Regions from separate parts of the Aurantimonas sp. E1-2-R+4 genome, predicted to be linked through region 1. Evidence: predicted binding sites of a transcription regulator. Region 1 holds the regulator's gene; the other holds the start of a gene.

Region 1 (7,133 bases):
ACGGCCAATGCACATAGACGCCGAAGCCGGGCTCGCGAGGCGCCGGATCGAAGGCGAGGATGTCGCCGGTTGGGCGGCTCTGCTCCGTCATTCGACTCCGAGCGCGTCGCGCGCGAATTTCTGGAACGCCCGTGCCCGGTGCGAGAGCGCCGTTGGCTGGCCGGGTTTCCAGGCATGTTTTTCCAGCGACATCATCTCGCCGAAGGTACGGTCCTGGCCCTCAGGAAGAAAGATCGGATCGTAGCCGAAGCCGAGCGTGCCGCGCGGTGGCCAGACAATGGTGCCGTCCACTTCGCCGCGGAACAAATGCGTCTTGCCGGACGGTCGCGCCAGACAGAGGACCGCGACGAACCGCGCCCGACGCTTGTCGGGCGTCGTTGCCCCGGCGGCCTGCAGCTTTTCCTCGACATTGCGCATCGCCATGGCGAAATCCCGCTCCGGTCCACCCCAGCGCGCCGAATAGATGCCGGGATCGCCCCCGAGCGCGTCGACGACGAGGCCCGAATCGTCCGAAAGCGACGCAACGCCTGTTGCCCGCATAGCTGCCAGCGCCTTTATCTCGGCGTTTGCCTCGAATGTGGTGCCGGTTTCTTCCGGATCGTCGAGGTTCTGGTCCTTCGCCGACGTCACATCGAAGCCCAAGGGCTCCAGCAGTTCGCGGAACTCCCAGATCTTGCCGACATTGTGGCTGGCGACGAGAAGCGGCCCGTCATTCGGGTCGATCAGTTTCACCGGGCGGCCTCGAGCACCGCGCGCTGCATCGCCACGAGGTCGCCGATGCCGTTGCGGGCCAGTCCCAGAAGGGCCGTGAACTCGGCCTCCGAAAACGGCGTGCCCTCGGCCGTGCCCTGGATCTCGACGATGCCGCCGGTGCCGGTCATGACGAAATTGGCGTCGGTCTCGGCAGCCGAATCCTCCAGATAATCGAGGTCGAGAACCGGCGTGCCCTTGTAGATGCCGCAGGAGATCGCCGCGACATGATCCGTCAGCACCTTGTCGCGCTTGACCATCGAGCGGGCCTCCATCCAGCCGAGACAGTCGGCGAGCGCCACGAAGCCGCCGGTGATCGCTGCCGTGCGCGTGCCGCCGTCGGCCTGAATGACGTCGCAATCGACGGTAATCGACCGTTCGCCGAGCGCTTGCAGATCGACGACCGCGCGCAGCGAGCGCCCGATCAGGCGCTGGATCTCCTGGGTGCGGCCGGACTGCTTGCCGCTGGCGGCCTCGCGGCGCATGCGCTCGCCGGTGGCGCGCGGCAGCATGCCGTATTCGGCGGTCACCCAGCCCTTGCCGGAGTTCTTCAGCCAGCCGGGCACCCGCTCTTCCAGGCTCGCGGTGCACAGCACATGGGTGTCGCCGAACTTGACGAGACAGGAGCCTTCCGCGTGGCGTGAAAAATCGCGCTCGAGGCTGACGAGCCTCAACTGGTCGCCGGCGCGTTTCGATGGGCGCATGATGCCGTCCTGAATAATAGTCTTTGAAAGAAGGCGAATAACCGCCACGGGTTGTGCCGGGCTTGTACCGGCCATGCGGCGAGGCGGCAAGCCGGGCACATCGAGAGAACGGCATTGCGGCTTGGCTCCGCCGGCCGGGACACCTATAGTTAGATGGTGCCCGAAGCGAACACCCAATCATGACCGAATTCCGCTTGCCAGTCAGCGACTTGGTCGCCGCAACCCCACTGGGTCTCGACGAGCGGACGCGTGACATCTTCCGGCTGATCGTCGAGAGCTATCTGGACATCGGCGAGCCGGTCGGCTCGCGCATGTTGTCGAAGCTCTTGAGCAACGCGCTGTCGCCGGCCTCGATCCGCAACGTGATGAGCGATCTGGAGGCGCTCGGCCTCATCTACGCCCCGCATGTCAGCGCCGGGCGGCTGCCGACCGAGCTCGGCCTGCGGTTTTTCGTCGACGCGTTTCTGGAGGTCGGCGATCTCGGCGCCTCCGAGCGCGAGGAGATCGAGGAAAAGGTCCGGTTGTCCGGCGACGGAAGGCCGTTCGATTCGCTGCTGACCGAGGCGAGCAATCTCTTGTCCGGCCTGTCGCGCGGCGCCGGCATCGTGCTGACCGCCAAATCCGACCTGCGGCTGAAACATATCGAGTTCATCCGGCTGGAGCCGACCAAGGCGCTGGCGGTGCTGGTCGGCGCCAATGGCGAGGTCGAAAACCGCATCCTCGACCTTCCGGCCGGGATCACTGCCTCGCAGCTCATTGAGGCCGGCAATTTCCTCAATGCCCATGTGGTCGGGCGGACGCTCGGCGAGGCCAGCGAGCGCATCGCCCGGCTGAAGGACGAGACGGCGAACGCCCTCGACGTCCTGTCGCGCGAGCTCGTCGACAAGGGCCTCGCCGTCTGGTCCGGTGCCTCCGCCGATCAGCCGGCGCGGCTGATCGTGCGTGGCCGGGCCAATCTTTTGGAAAACGTCACGGCGGCCGAGGATCTGGACCGCCTGCGCCTCTTGTTCGACGATCTGGAGACCAAAAGCGGCATCATCGAGCTGCTCGGCCTTGCCGAAACCGGCAACGGCGTGCGCATCTTCATCGGCTCGGAGAACAAGCTGTTCTCGCTGTCGGGTTCGTCGCTGGTCGTCGCGCCCTACAGGGGTGGCACGGAAAACGTCATCGGCGCGGTCGGCGTCATCGGCCCGACCCGGCTCAACTACAAGCGCATCGTGCCGATGGTCGATTATACCGCGCGTATCGTCTCCCGACTGCTCGCCAAGGGCTCTGCCGCGCGCGAGGCTTGATTTCTGCGCCCGTCAATTCGATATGCGGCCTCGATAATGATTTTCCGCCGCAATCCGCGCTCGCCCTCCCACGAGCCGAAGAGAAGCGTGTTGCGGCGCGCGACTGAGATGAGGTGAAGGACGGATGGCAAGCGAGAAAGACAGGCGCACTCAGGGTGTCTACCGCAGCGAGGCGGCGGAAGCCGCGGCGGCCGACAGGGCGGCGATGGCGGAAACCGAGCGAGGCGCGGCCAACGCCAACGCCGATGACGAGTTCGCCGCGGATGCCGCGAGCGGCTTTGCCGATGCGGATGCGGCGGCCGACGCCGATGCCGCCCGCATCGCCGATCTCGAGGCCGAGAATGCCGACGTCAAGGATCGCCTGCTGCGGCTTGCCGCCGACATGGAAAATCTGCGCCGGCGCACCGAGCGCGAGATCAAGGACGCGCGCACCTACGCCGTCACCAGCTTCGCCCGCGAGATGCTGTCGGTCGCCGATAATCTGCGCCGCGCCATCGAGGCGGTTCCGGCCGAGGCCAAGGAACACGGCGACGATGGCCTCAACGCCCTGATCGACGGCATCGAGGTGACCGAGCGCGGGCTGCTGGGCACGCTCGAAAAGCATGGCGTGAAGAAGCTCGATCCGGAGGGCCAGCGCTTCGATCCGCATTTCCATCAGGCGATGTTCGAGGTGCCGAACCCGGAGGTCCCCAACAACACCGTCGTCCAGGTGGTGCAGGCGGGCTATGCGATCGGCGACCGGGTGCTGCGGCCGGCAATGGTCGGCGTCGCCAAGGGCGGGCCGAAGCAGGGCCAGCCGAAGCCGGACGAGACGGCCGAGGCCGGCACCGCGGGCGACGCGGCGTAATCAGGCGGCGTTCAAAACGCGGGCGGTTTCCGTCCCGCCGCGCGGTAGGCGGCGGTCAGCGTGTTGGCCATCAGCATGGCGATGGTCATCGGCCCGACGCCGCCCGGCACCGGCGTGACCGCCGCGGCCTTTTCGGTGGCCGAGGCAAAGGCGACGTCGCCGACGAGGCGCGTCTTCGGCTTGCCGTCGTCACCGAGGCCCTTTTCCGGCGCGGCGATCCGGTTGATGCCGACGTCGATGACGACGGCGCCCGCCTTCACATAGTCGCCGGTGATCATCTCGGGCCGCCCGACGGCCGCGACCAGAATGTCGGCGCCCCGGCAGACGGCGGGAAGGTCCTTGGTGCGCGAATGGGCGATGGTCACCGTCGCGTTGGCGGCGAGCAGCAGCTGCGCCATCGGCTTGCCGACGATGTTGGAGCGGCCGACGACGACGGCCGTCTTGCCCGACAAATCGTCGCCGAGGATGTCGCGGATCAGGATCATCGAGCCGGCCGGCGTGCAGGGCACGAAGGCCGTGTCGAGGGCGCCGGTCGAGAGGCGGCCGACATTGACGAGGCCGAAGCCGTCGACATCCTTGTCCGGCGCGATCGCCTGAATCACCTTGGCCTCGTCGATCTGATCGGGGAGCGGCAATTGCACCAGAATGCCGTGGATGGTCGGGTCGGCGTTGAGCTCGCGGATCTTGCCGAGCAGCGCGGCCTCGCCGATCTCGGCGCCCAGCACATGCTTGACTGATTTGAAGCCGCAGTCCTTGGCGGTCCGCGCCTTGGAGCCGACATAGACCTGGCTGGCCGGGTCCTCGCCGACGATGACGACGGCCAGCCCCGGCTCCATGCCGGTCTCGGTGGTGAGCGCGTCGGCCGCGCGCTTCACCTCCTCGATGATCCGCGCCGCGCGCGCCTTGCCGTCGATCCGCTGTGCCGTCATGTCTGCCGCTCCCCCAAATGCCGGTGCCGACAGGGTTCTTAGGGCAGATCGAGGGTGCGGGGAAAGGGTGTGGGGAAAGGGGCGGCGGAAAGCGGCGATCGCCATCACCCCATGCGCGCGGCGATCGCCCGGCCGGCGGCGACGCCCGATGACCAGGCCCACTGGAAATTGTAGCCGCCGAGCCAGCCGGTCACGTCGACGGCTTCGCCGATGGCGTAGAGGCCCGGAACACGGCGCGCCTCCATGGTCTTGGAGGAGAGTTCCGCCGTGTCGATCCCGCCCGCCGTCACTTCGGCCTTGGCAAAGCCTTCGGTTCCCGTCGGGCGGAAGGTCAGCCGCGTCAGGGTTTCGGCCGCGTGATCGAGCTCGGCATCCGCGATATTGCCGAGCTCCCTGGCGATGTCGATGCGGGCGGCGAGGGCCTCGGCCAGCCGGTTCGGAAGGCGCTCGGCCAGAGCCGCTTTCATATGCGCGCGCGGCATCCGCCGTTTGGCGCCGCGCAGCATCTCGGCGGATGCCGCGACCAGGGTGAGCGCGATGGTCTCGCCGGGTTTCCAGTAGGACGAGATCTGCAGGATGGCCGGCCCCGAAAGCCCTTTGTGCGTGAACAGCGCGGCCTCCTCGAAGGCCGTGTCGCCGACGCGCGCCACGGCCGGGCAGGACACTCCTGAAATCTCCCGGAACAGCCTCTCGTCCGGACCGAGGGTCAACGGCACGAGCGCCGGACGTGGCGTGACGACATTGAGGCCGAAGCGCCGGGCGATCTCATAGGCCTTGCCCGTCGCGCCCATTTTCGGGATCGAGGGGCCGCCCGTCGCGATGACCAGTTGCGGCGCCGTCGCATTGGCGACCCGGAAGCGCCCGTCGGCGTGGCTGATCTCGCCGATATCCGTGGACAGCCGGATCTCGACGCCGCCGCGTTGGCATTCGCCCACGAGCATCTCAACGATCTGCCGCGCGGACCCGTCGCAGAACAGCTGTCCGAGGGTCTTTTCGTGCCAGGCGATGCCGTGCTGCTCGACCAGCGCGAGGAAATCCCACTGGGTGTAGCGGCTGAGCGCGGATTTGGCGAAATGCGGGTTCTCGGACAGGAAGCACGCGGGCTCGGTCTCCCGGTTGGTGAAATTGCACCGCCCGCCGCCCGAGATCAGGATCTTCTTGCCCGGCTTGTCGGCATGATCGATGACGCAAATCCGCGCGCCGGCCTTGCCCGCGGTCGCCGCGGCCAGGAGACCCGCGCCGCCCGCGCCGAGGATGATCGCATCGTAGTCCATGTCGGCCTTTTACTGCGGCGCGATGACCGCGTGAAGCGCGCGATGGCCTTGACCCGATCGATGGCGTCGTACGCTCCATCGCGTTCGTGAGTAAAGGGCTCGGCAGCCTCACGGCCTATCCCACGATCCCGCCGAAGGGGGAATACGAGCGCACGGATATCGGAGAGGAATTGCTGGTGGCACGCGATGCGCTCGGCTCGTGGGCGCTGGCGAAGCATGGCCGGGCGACTGCGGCCCGTGCGACCCATGACGGACGCGGGGGTGAGGAGGCCGCAGAGCAAGGGACTCGTCCGCTTCGCGCCCAATGTCGGACCTTCGCTGCTTCTCAAGGCCTTCCCGAAAGCGGTCGTTCGTTGCGAAGTGTGTTAAGGTCAACGGAGCGCGGAGAGCGGACCTTGGCTGCGGTAGCTTCCGAGGTCCGCGCAGCGGAAAATGTGGGTGTTCGACACAACAACGAACAATCCGCCGTTCGTGGGGCGCCGCATGCGGTCTCGTTGTCGGCGTAGTCCTGTCAGCGTGTTTTTCTGGAACTGATCTTCTTGTGCGACACCCTCCGGGCGCGGCTTGCGACTCTTGGTGGTCGCCGCCACGCCCTCCCGAGTCGCAAGATAGCAGATGTGGAGCGAACGATGAGTGGTAGCCTCTACCCGCCTTTGCATGTTCAGCGTCGATCAAAGGGCAACAAACCGGAAATGGGGGGGGCGTTAACGCCCGGTCCGCTTGCGGACTTGCTGGATTGTTTGCCTGACAAGGTTGCTAAACCTGCGGTTGCCGCGTCGCTCGTTGATGTCGAGAGAACGGTTCAACAAGTCCAGTGCCTTCTGCGCGTCGCGCCGCTCAATGGCCAACGCATAGCTGCGGAGCACCTGGGCGACATGATTGTCTCTGTCGAGCTTTTCTCCAAGTTCGAGGCTTTCCTCGAAAATGCGCTCCGCTTCCTCCAACCGCCCATCCTGCCTGCTCAGGAGATTGGCGAGGCTATGAAGGGTCTGGGCGACATGGAAACGGTTGTCGAGGCTTTCGCCAATTTCGATGCTCTCACGATAGGCCTTCTCCGCCTCGTCCCAGCGCCCAGCCTGCCTGCTCAGGAGATTGGCGAGGCTATGAAGGGTCTGGGCGACATGGAAACGGTTGTCGAGGCTTTCGCCAATTTCGATGCTCTCACGATAGGCCTTCTCCGCGTCTTCCCAGCGCCCAGCCTGCCTGCTCAGGAGATTGGTGAGGCTATGAAGGGTCTGGGCGACGCCGAAACGGTCTCCAAGGCTTTGGAGCATTTCGATGCTCTCACGATAGGCCTTCTCCGCCTCGTCCCAGCGCCCAGCCTGCCTGCTCAGGAG
Region 2 (7,133 bases), on a different contig from region 1:
GCGAAGCGGAGCCTGGAGCGCGCGGCGCACGATGGTGATGCCGGCTTCCTGGTCCTGGTTCTCGCCCTTGATCGTCAGGGCATTGGAGGCGCGCAGCAGAGCGACGCCACCACCGGCAACGATACCCTCTTCAACAGCCGCGCGGGTGGCGTTGAGCGCGTCGTCGACGCGGTCCTTCTTTTCCTTGACCTCGACCTCGGTCGCACCGCCGACGCGAATGACCGCGACGCCGCCCGCCAGCTTGGCGAGACGCTCCTGCAGCTTCTCCTTGTCGTAGTCCGAGGTGGTCTCCTCGATCTGGCCCTTGATCTGGCCGACACGGGCCTGGATCTGCTCCTTCTCACCGGCACCATCGACGATGGTGGTGTTTTCCTTGGTGATCGAGACCTTCTTGGCGCGGCCGAGCATGTCGAGCGTGACATTCTCGAGCTTGATGCCGAGGTCCTCGGAGATGACCTGACCGCCGGTGAGGACGGCGATGTCCTCGAGCATCGCCTTGCGGCGATCGCCGAAGCCCGGCGCCTTGACGGCGGCGATCTTCAGGCCGCCACGCAGCTTGTTGACGACGAGCGTGGCCAGAGCCTCGCCTTCGACGTCCTCGGCGATGATGATCAGCGGCTTGGAGGACTGCACGACGGACTCGAGCACCGGTAGCAGCGCCTGGAGGTTGGAGAGCTTCTTCTCGTGCAGGAGGATGTAGGCGTCCTCGAGCTCGGCGACCATCTTCTCCGGGTTGGTCACGAAGTAAGGCGACAGATAGCCGCGATCGAACTGCATGCCCTCGACGACTTCGAGCTCGGTCTCGGCGGTCTTGGCTTCCTCGACCGTGATGACGCCCTCGTTGCCGACCTTCTGCATGGCGGCGGCGATCATCTCGCCGATTTCCTTCTCGCCATTGGCCGAGATGGTGCCGACCTGGGCGACTTCGTCCGAGGTCTCGATCTTGCGAGCCGAGGCCTGCAGAGCTTCGACGACCTTGATGACGGCCATGTCGATGCCGCGCTTGACGTCCATCGGGTTCATGCCGGCGGCAACCGACTTGCCACCCTCGCGAACGATCGCCTGGGCGAGAACCGTCGCGGTCGTGGTGCCGTCGCCGGCCTTGTCGTTGGTCTTCGAGGCCACTTCGCGCACCATCTGGGCGCCCATGTTCTCGAACTTGTCCTCGAGCTCGATCTCCTTGGCGACGGTGACGCCGTCCTTGGTGATGCGGGGCGCGCCAAAGGACTTGTCGATGACGACGTTACGACCCTTGGGGCCGAGGGTCACCTTCACCGCGTCGGCGAGGATGTCGACGCCGCGCAGCATGCGTTCACGTGCGTCGCGGCCGAATTTTACTTCTTTAGCTGCCATGGTCTTAATTCTCCCGGGCGCGCCATCGAAGGCCGCGCCGTTTGAAGTTTCTTGGAATGTCGTTGTGGAACGTCGGCTCAGGAGCCGTCGCTCGTCTTCAGCCGACGATACCCATGATGTCGGATTCCTTCATGATCAGAAGGTCTTCGCCGTTCAGCTTGACCTCGGTGCCCGACCATTTGCCGAAGAGAATACGGTCGCCGGACTTGACGTCGAGCGGAACGACCTTGCCGGACTCGTCACGCGCGCCGGAGCCGACCGCGATGATCTCGCCTTCCTGGGGCTTTTCCTTCGCCGTATCCGGAATGATGATCCCGCCAGCGGTCTTGGCTTCGGATTCCACCCGGCGTACGACGACGCGATCGTGCAGGGGACGGAAATTCACAGCTGCCATGTTCGTTGAACCCTTCGTTGAACGAATACGGCCGGACCCAGAACGGGACCCGGCTCGAAGAATTTGGCACTCACCAATGGAGAGTGCTAACGACGAGGCAGATAGGGTGGCGAGCGACGCGATGTCAAGATGTCGGCAACGACGGACGACAGGATTTTTATGGGCTGGCCAAGCCGGATAGGGCTGGTCCTCGCGGGCGACCAGCCCGGTCGGCCAGTGCCTTGACCCGCTGGCGGCCCCCCTCTATCGCGTCGGGCGATCAGTTGAAAGATAACGGGCCGTCGATGGACATCACCACTCCCGGTAATTCCGGCATCAGTCGCAAGATAAAGGCTCTGGCTGAGATTTCCACCGGTTACGACGCGCTGTTCTGCGACGTGTGGGGCGTCGTCCACAATGGCGAGCGCAAGCACCCGGCCGCCGAAGCCGCCTTGACGGAGGCGCGCGCGGCGGGCGCCAAAGTGGTTCTTTTGACCAATTCGCCGCGCCCCTCGGCCAGCGTCATCGACCAACTCGATGCGCTGGAGTTTTCGCGTGATGCCTATGATGCGGTCGTCACCTCCGGCGACGCCACCCGCGCGCTGATCGCGGAGACCGGAGGGCCGGTCTTCCATCTCGGCCCGGCACGGGACATCGAACTGTTCGACGGGCTCGGCGTCGAGCGGGTTGGCGAGGCGGACGCGGCGGTGATTGTGGCGACCGGCCTCTACGACGACGAGGCGGAGACGCCCGCCGACTATGGCGAACTGCTGTCCCGGCTGCATTCCCGTGGCCTGCCGATGATCTGCGCCAATCCCGACATCGTCGTGCATCGCGGCGACCGGTTGATCTACTGTGCCGGCGCGCTGGCGCGTGACTATGCCGCCCTCGGGGCGACGGTCCATCTCGCCGGCAAGCCGCATCGGCCGATCTACGACGTCGCGACCCGGGTGGCCGGCATGTCCGATCGCGCGCGCATTCTCGCCATCGGCGACGGCCTGATGACCGACATCAAGGGCGCCAACGATTTCGGCATCGATGTGCTGCTGATCACCGACGGCGTCCATGGTGACGAGTTCGGCGGACCGGACCCCGACGCCGAGGCGGTCGTGCGGGTCTTGCGCGAACGCGGTCTCGACGCCCGCACTTTCATGGCGGCGCTGGCATGACGAATGGCGCCGCGCTGCGGCTTGGCGGCATCGCGGACATTCCCGAGAGCCTTGCCGGCTGCGTCGTCGCGGTCGGCAATTTCGATGGCGTCCATCGCGGCCACCAGGCGGTGCTCGCGGTCGCGCGCGAATTGGCCGAGGCCGAGGGCCGGCCGCTCGTCTGCCTCACCTTCGAGCCGCATCCGCGCACGGTCTTCCGTCCCGACCTGCCCGTTGCGCGACTGACCCCGGCGCCAATGAAAGCGCGGCTTCTCGGAGCGCTTGGGTTCGACGCCGTGGTCGAGCAGCCCTTCGACCGGGCCTTTGCCGCGCTGGAGCCTGAGGCCTTCGTCGAAACCGTTCTCGTTGATTGCCTGAAATCCCATCACGTCGTTGCCGGCTTCGACTTTCACTACGGCGCCAAGCGCGGCGGCACCCCGCAGACGCTTGCCGAGTCGGGCCCGCGCCACGGCTTCGGCGTGACGCTGGTGCCGGCTTTCGCCGACGAGGGCGGAGAAACAGTCTCGTCGAGCCGTATCCGTGCGCTTCTCGAAGCCGGCGACGTCGCGGCGGCGGCCGGCCAGTTCGGTTATCGCTGGACCATCCGCGGCGAGATCGTCCACGGCCAGAAGCTCGGCCGCAGCCTCGGCTATCCGACCGCTAATCTGGTGCTTGAGCCCGACGAGATGCTGAAGCACGGCATCTATGCCGTGCGCCTGCGCCGCGCCGACGGCACGCTGCATGACGGCGTCGCCAGCTTCGGCCGCCGCCCGACCTTCGACAATGGCGCGACATTGTTCGAGACGTTCCTGTTCGACTTTTCCGGCGATCTCTATAGCGAAACGGTCGACGTCTCGATCTTCGCCTTTTTGCGCGGCGAGGCACGTTTCGAGAGTGCCGAGGCCCTTGTCGCCCAGATGGACCGAGATGCCGAAGAGGCGAAGGCGGTACTCGCCGGCGTGGCGCCGCTCTCGCCGCTGGACAACGCGATCGCGTTTTAGCCGGCCTGCCTTGGTCTCGGCGCCGGAGCCGACACCATAATCGGCGAGCGAGCGGCCGGCGGAGAGAACCATCCGGCCAAGCGTTTGCGTTTGCCGCCCTTCGGCCCCTCGTCATCGTCGGGAAAGCGCCCGTTGAGCATGATCACCATGCCGATCTGAACGCTCGAAAAGGTCAGGCCGAGGAAATAGATGACCAGCCCGATCGCCAGCGGGCCGGAATCCGAGCGGGCGATCGTCGTCCCGAAACCGCCGATATCGGCAAGCGCCAGCACGGCGACGAAGAACGCGGCGGCACAAAAGCCGATCAGCGCGTTGCGGGCGAGAAAGCGAAAGAGATGGGGCATCGCGACCTCCTTACGGGGCGTCGAGCAGGCGTGCCGGCCCCGATGTTCGAAATTATATCATTCGGCTAGTCAGGCCAACGTGGCGCTTGCCTCCTTGATGCAGGCCGTCGCGCCTGCCTTTCCTTCGCTTGCCGGACTTGCTAAAGGCTCGGACCATGCTCAGTCCGCGCGCGCATTCCGTTTTCATACGAATTAGCCGCCCGGCCTTCTGACCGGCTCGGCCGGGGAGGGTCCGGGTTTGCCGGCCGCCGCGCCACCACCGCTTTTTTCCTTTGTGCCGTGCTTTGATCGCGGCGGACGACATGGCTGACATCATGAGCGACACCAAGACGACAGATTCCGACGGCGCCGTCGATTATTCCAAGACGCTGTTTCTGCCCGAGACCGACTTTCCGATGCGCGCCGGTCTGCCCAAGGCCGAGCCCGAATGGCTCGCCAAATGGGACGGCATGGATCTCTATGGCACCTTGCGCAAAGCCTCGGAAGGCCGGCCGAAATACGTCCTGCATGACGGGCCGCCCTACGCCAACGGCAACCTGCATATCGGCCACGCGCTGAACAAGATCCTCAAGGACGTCATCACCCGCTCGTTCCAGATGCGCGGCTACGACGCCAATTACGTCCCCGGCTGGGACTGCCACGGCCTGCCGATCGAGTGGAAGATCGAGGAGCAGTACCGCGCCAAGGGCAAGAACAAGGACGACGTGCCGGTCAACGAGTTTCGCAAGGAATGTCGCGACTTTGCCGCTCATTGGGTGGGCATACAGACCGAGGAGTTCCGCCGCCTCGGCGTCGAGGGCGACTTCAAGGACCCGTATCTGACCATGGCCTATGGGGCCGAGTCGGTAATCGCCGGCGAGCTGTTGAAGTTCGCCATGTCGGGCCAGCTTTATCGCGGCTCCAAGCCGATCATGTGGTCGGTGGTGGAAAAGACCGCGCTGGCCGAAGCCGAGGTCGAGTACCACGATCATGAGTCGGATACGGTGTGGGTGAAGTTTCCGGTGAAGGAGGTCGTCGCCGTCGATTTTTCGCGTGAGCTTTCAGATGAGGCTGCAAAAAAGTTAAACGAGCGATACACGGCTTTGCGGTCGGCATCAGTTGTCATCTGGACAACGACGCCCTGGACGATCCCCGGCAACCGTGCCGTCGCCTTCTCGCCCCGCATCGCCTATGGGCTCTACGAGGTCACTGCGCTGGACGACGCCGAAAATCCCCGCTGGGCGATGCAAGGCGAAAAGCTGATCCTTGCCGACGCGCTCGCGGCGGAGGTTTTCGCCAAGGCGCGTGTGCCGGAGGCGGGCTACCGACGCATTGATGACGTCGCGGCTGACGAACTTGCTGCGCTAACCTGTCACCACCCGCTCGCGGGACTCGGCGGCGGCTACGACTTCCCCGTTCCCCTCCTTCAAGGCGATCACGTCACCGACGAGGCGGGTACCGGTTTCGTTCATACCGCGCCCGGCCACGGCCGCGAGGATTTCGATGCCTGGATGGCCGCCCGCCGCGATCTCGAAGCGCGCGGCATCGACACGGCGATCCCCTTCACCGTCGACGACGACGGCTTCTACACCAAGGACGTGCCGGGCTTCGGGCCGGACGCGGAAGGCGGTCCCGCGCGCGTCATCGACGACAAGGGCAAGAAGGGCGACGCCAACAAGCGTGTCATCGCCGCGCTGATCGAGCGGAACAATCTGCTCGCCCGTGGCCGCCTGAAGCATCAGTACCCGCATTCCTGGCGCTCCAAGAAGCCGGTGATCTTCAGGAACACCCCGCAATGGTTCGTCCACATGGACGAGGATCTCGGTGGGTATGGTTTGGACGCTGGCGCCCCCCTCCCTACCGGTGGGGAGGGTGACACCCTCCGCTCCCGCGCGCTCGCCGCCATCGACGACACCCGCTTCGTGCCGACATCGGGCCAGAACCGGCTGCGCGGCATGATCGCCGACCGGCCGGACTGGGTGCTGTCCCGCCAGCGTGCCTGGGGCGTGCCGATCTGCGTTTTCGCCGACGAGAATGGCGAGATCCTCAAGGACGAGGCGGTGAACGCCCGTATCCTCGAAGCCTTCGCGGAAGAGGGCGCCGACGCCTGGTTCGCCGACGGCGCCAAGGAACGCTTCCTCGGCAACGAACACGATTCGCAGAAGTGGACCATGGTCCGCGACATCCTGGACGTGTGGTTCGATTCCGGCTCGACCCATGCCTTCTGCCTGGAAAAGCGGCCCGACCTCAAATGGCCGGCCGACCTTTATCTCGAGGGCTCCGACCAGCATCGCGGCTGGTTCCACTCCTCGCTGCTGGAATCCTGCGCCACACGCGGCCGGGCGCCCTATGACGCGGTGCTGACCCATGGCTTCGTCATGGACGAGGAGGGGCGGAAGATGTCGAAGTCCCTCGGCAACGTCGTCACCCCGCAGGACGTCATCAAGCAGTCCGGCGCCGACATCCTGCGGCTGTGGGTGATCAGTTCCGATTATTCGGAGGATTTGCGGCTCGGCAAGACCATCCTGCAGACCAACATCGACAGCTACCGCAAGCTGCGCAACACCATGCGCTGGATGCTCGGAACGCTCGCCCACGACACCGGCGAGACGGTGCCGCTGGCCGAGATGCCGGAGCTGGAGCGGCTGATGCTGCACCGGCTCGCCGAGCTCGACGAAGTGGTCCGCAAGGGCTACGACGGCTTCGACTTCAAGCGGATCAGCCGGGCGTTGCTCGATTTCGTCGTGGTCGAGCTGTCGGCCTTCTACTTCGATATCCGCAAGGATTCGCTCTACTGCGATCCGCCCTCGGCGGTCCGCCGCAAGGCCGCGCTGCAGGTCGTGCGGACGCTGTTCGACCATCTGGTCACCTGGCTCGCACCGATGCTGCCCTTCACAATGGAGGAGGCGTGGCTGTCGCGTTATCCGGAGGCGCG

What was found. The regulator HrcA, encoded in region 1, represses chaperone genes, less so after heat shock. The targets are predictions, from matches to a motif close to GTTAGCACTCNCNNNNNGNGAGTGCTAAC.
Region 2: the regulator HrcA is predicted to act here: its motif matches at 1,810-1,838, upstream of groES (co-chaperone GroES).

Annotation. Positions count from the first base shown of each region.
Region 1 is NZ_JAZHLK010000065.1:2,276-9,408, reverse strand. Features, by position in the region: gene hemW (radical SAM family heme chaperone HemW) at 1-91, opposite strand, end outside; gene rdgB (RdgB/HAM1 family non-canonical purine NTP pyrophosphatase) at 88-732, opposite strand; gene rph (ribonuclease PH) at 729-1,454, opposite strand; gene hrcA (heat-inducible transcriptional repressor HrcA) at 1,634-2,746, shown strand; gene grpE (nucleotide exchange factor GrpE) at 2,952-3,593, shown strand; gene folD (bifunctional methylenetetrahydrofolate dehydrogenase/methenyltetrahydrofolate cyclohydrolase FolD) at 3,605-4,522, opposite strand; gene VQ045_RS19525 (NAD(P)/FAD-dependent oxidoreductase) at 4,627-5,796, opposite strand; gene VQ045_RS19520 (tetratricopeptide repeat protein) at 6,501-7,133, opposite strand, start outside; gene VQ045_RS22100 (tetratricopeptide repeat protein) at 7,081-7,133, opposite strand, start outside.
Region 2 is NZ_JAZHLK010000019.1:18,447-25,579, forward strand. Features, by position in the region: gene groL (chaperonin GroEL) at 1-1,353, opposite strand, end outside; gene groES (co-chaperone GroES) at 1,451-1,747, opposite strand; gene VQ045_RS10590 (TIGR01459 family HAD-type hydrolase) at 2,032-2,895, shown strand; gene VQ045_RS10595 (bifunctional riboflavin kinase/FAD synthetase) at 2,892-3,875, shown strand; gene VQ045_RS10600 (hypothetical protein) at 3,872-4,219, opposite strand; gene ileS (isoleucine--tRNA ligase) at 4,522-7,133, shown strand, end outside.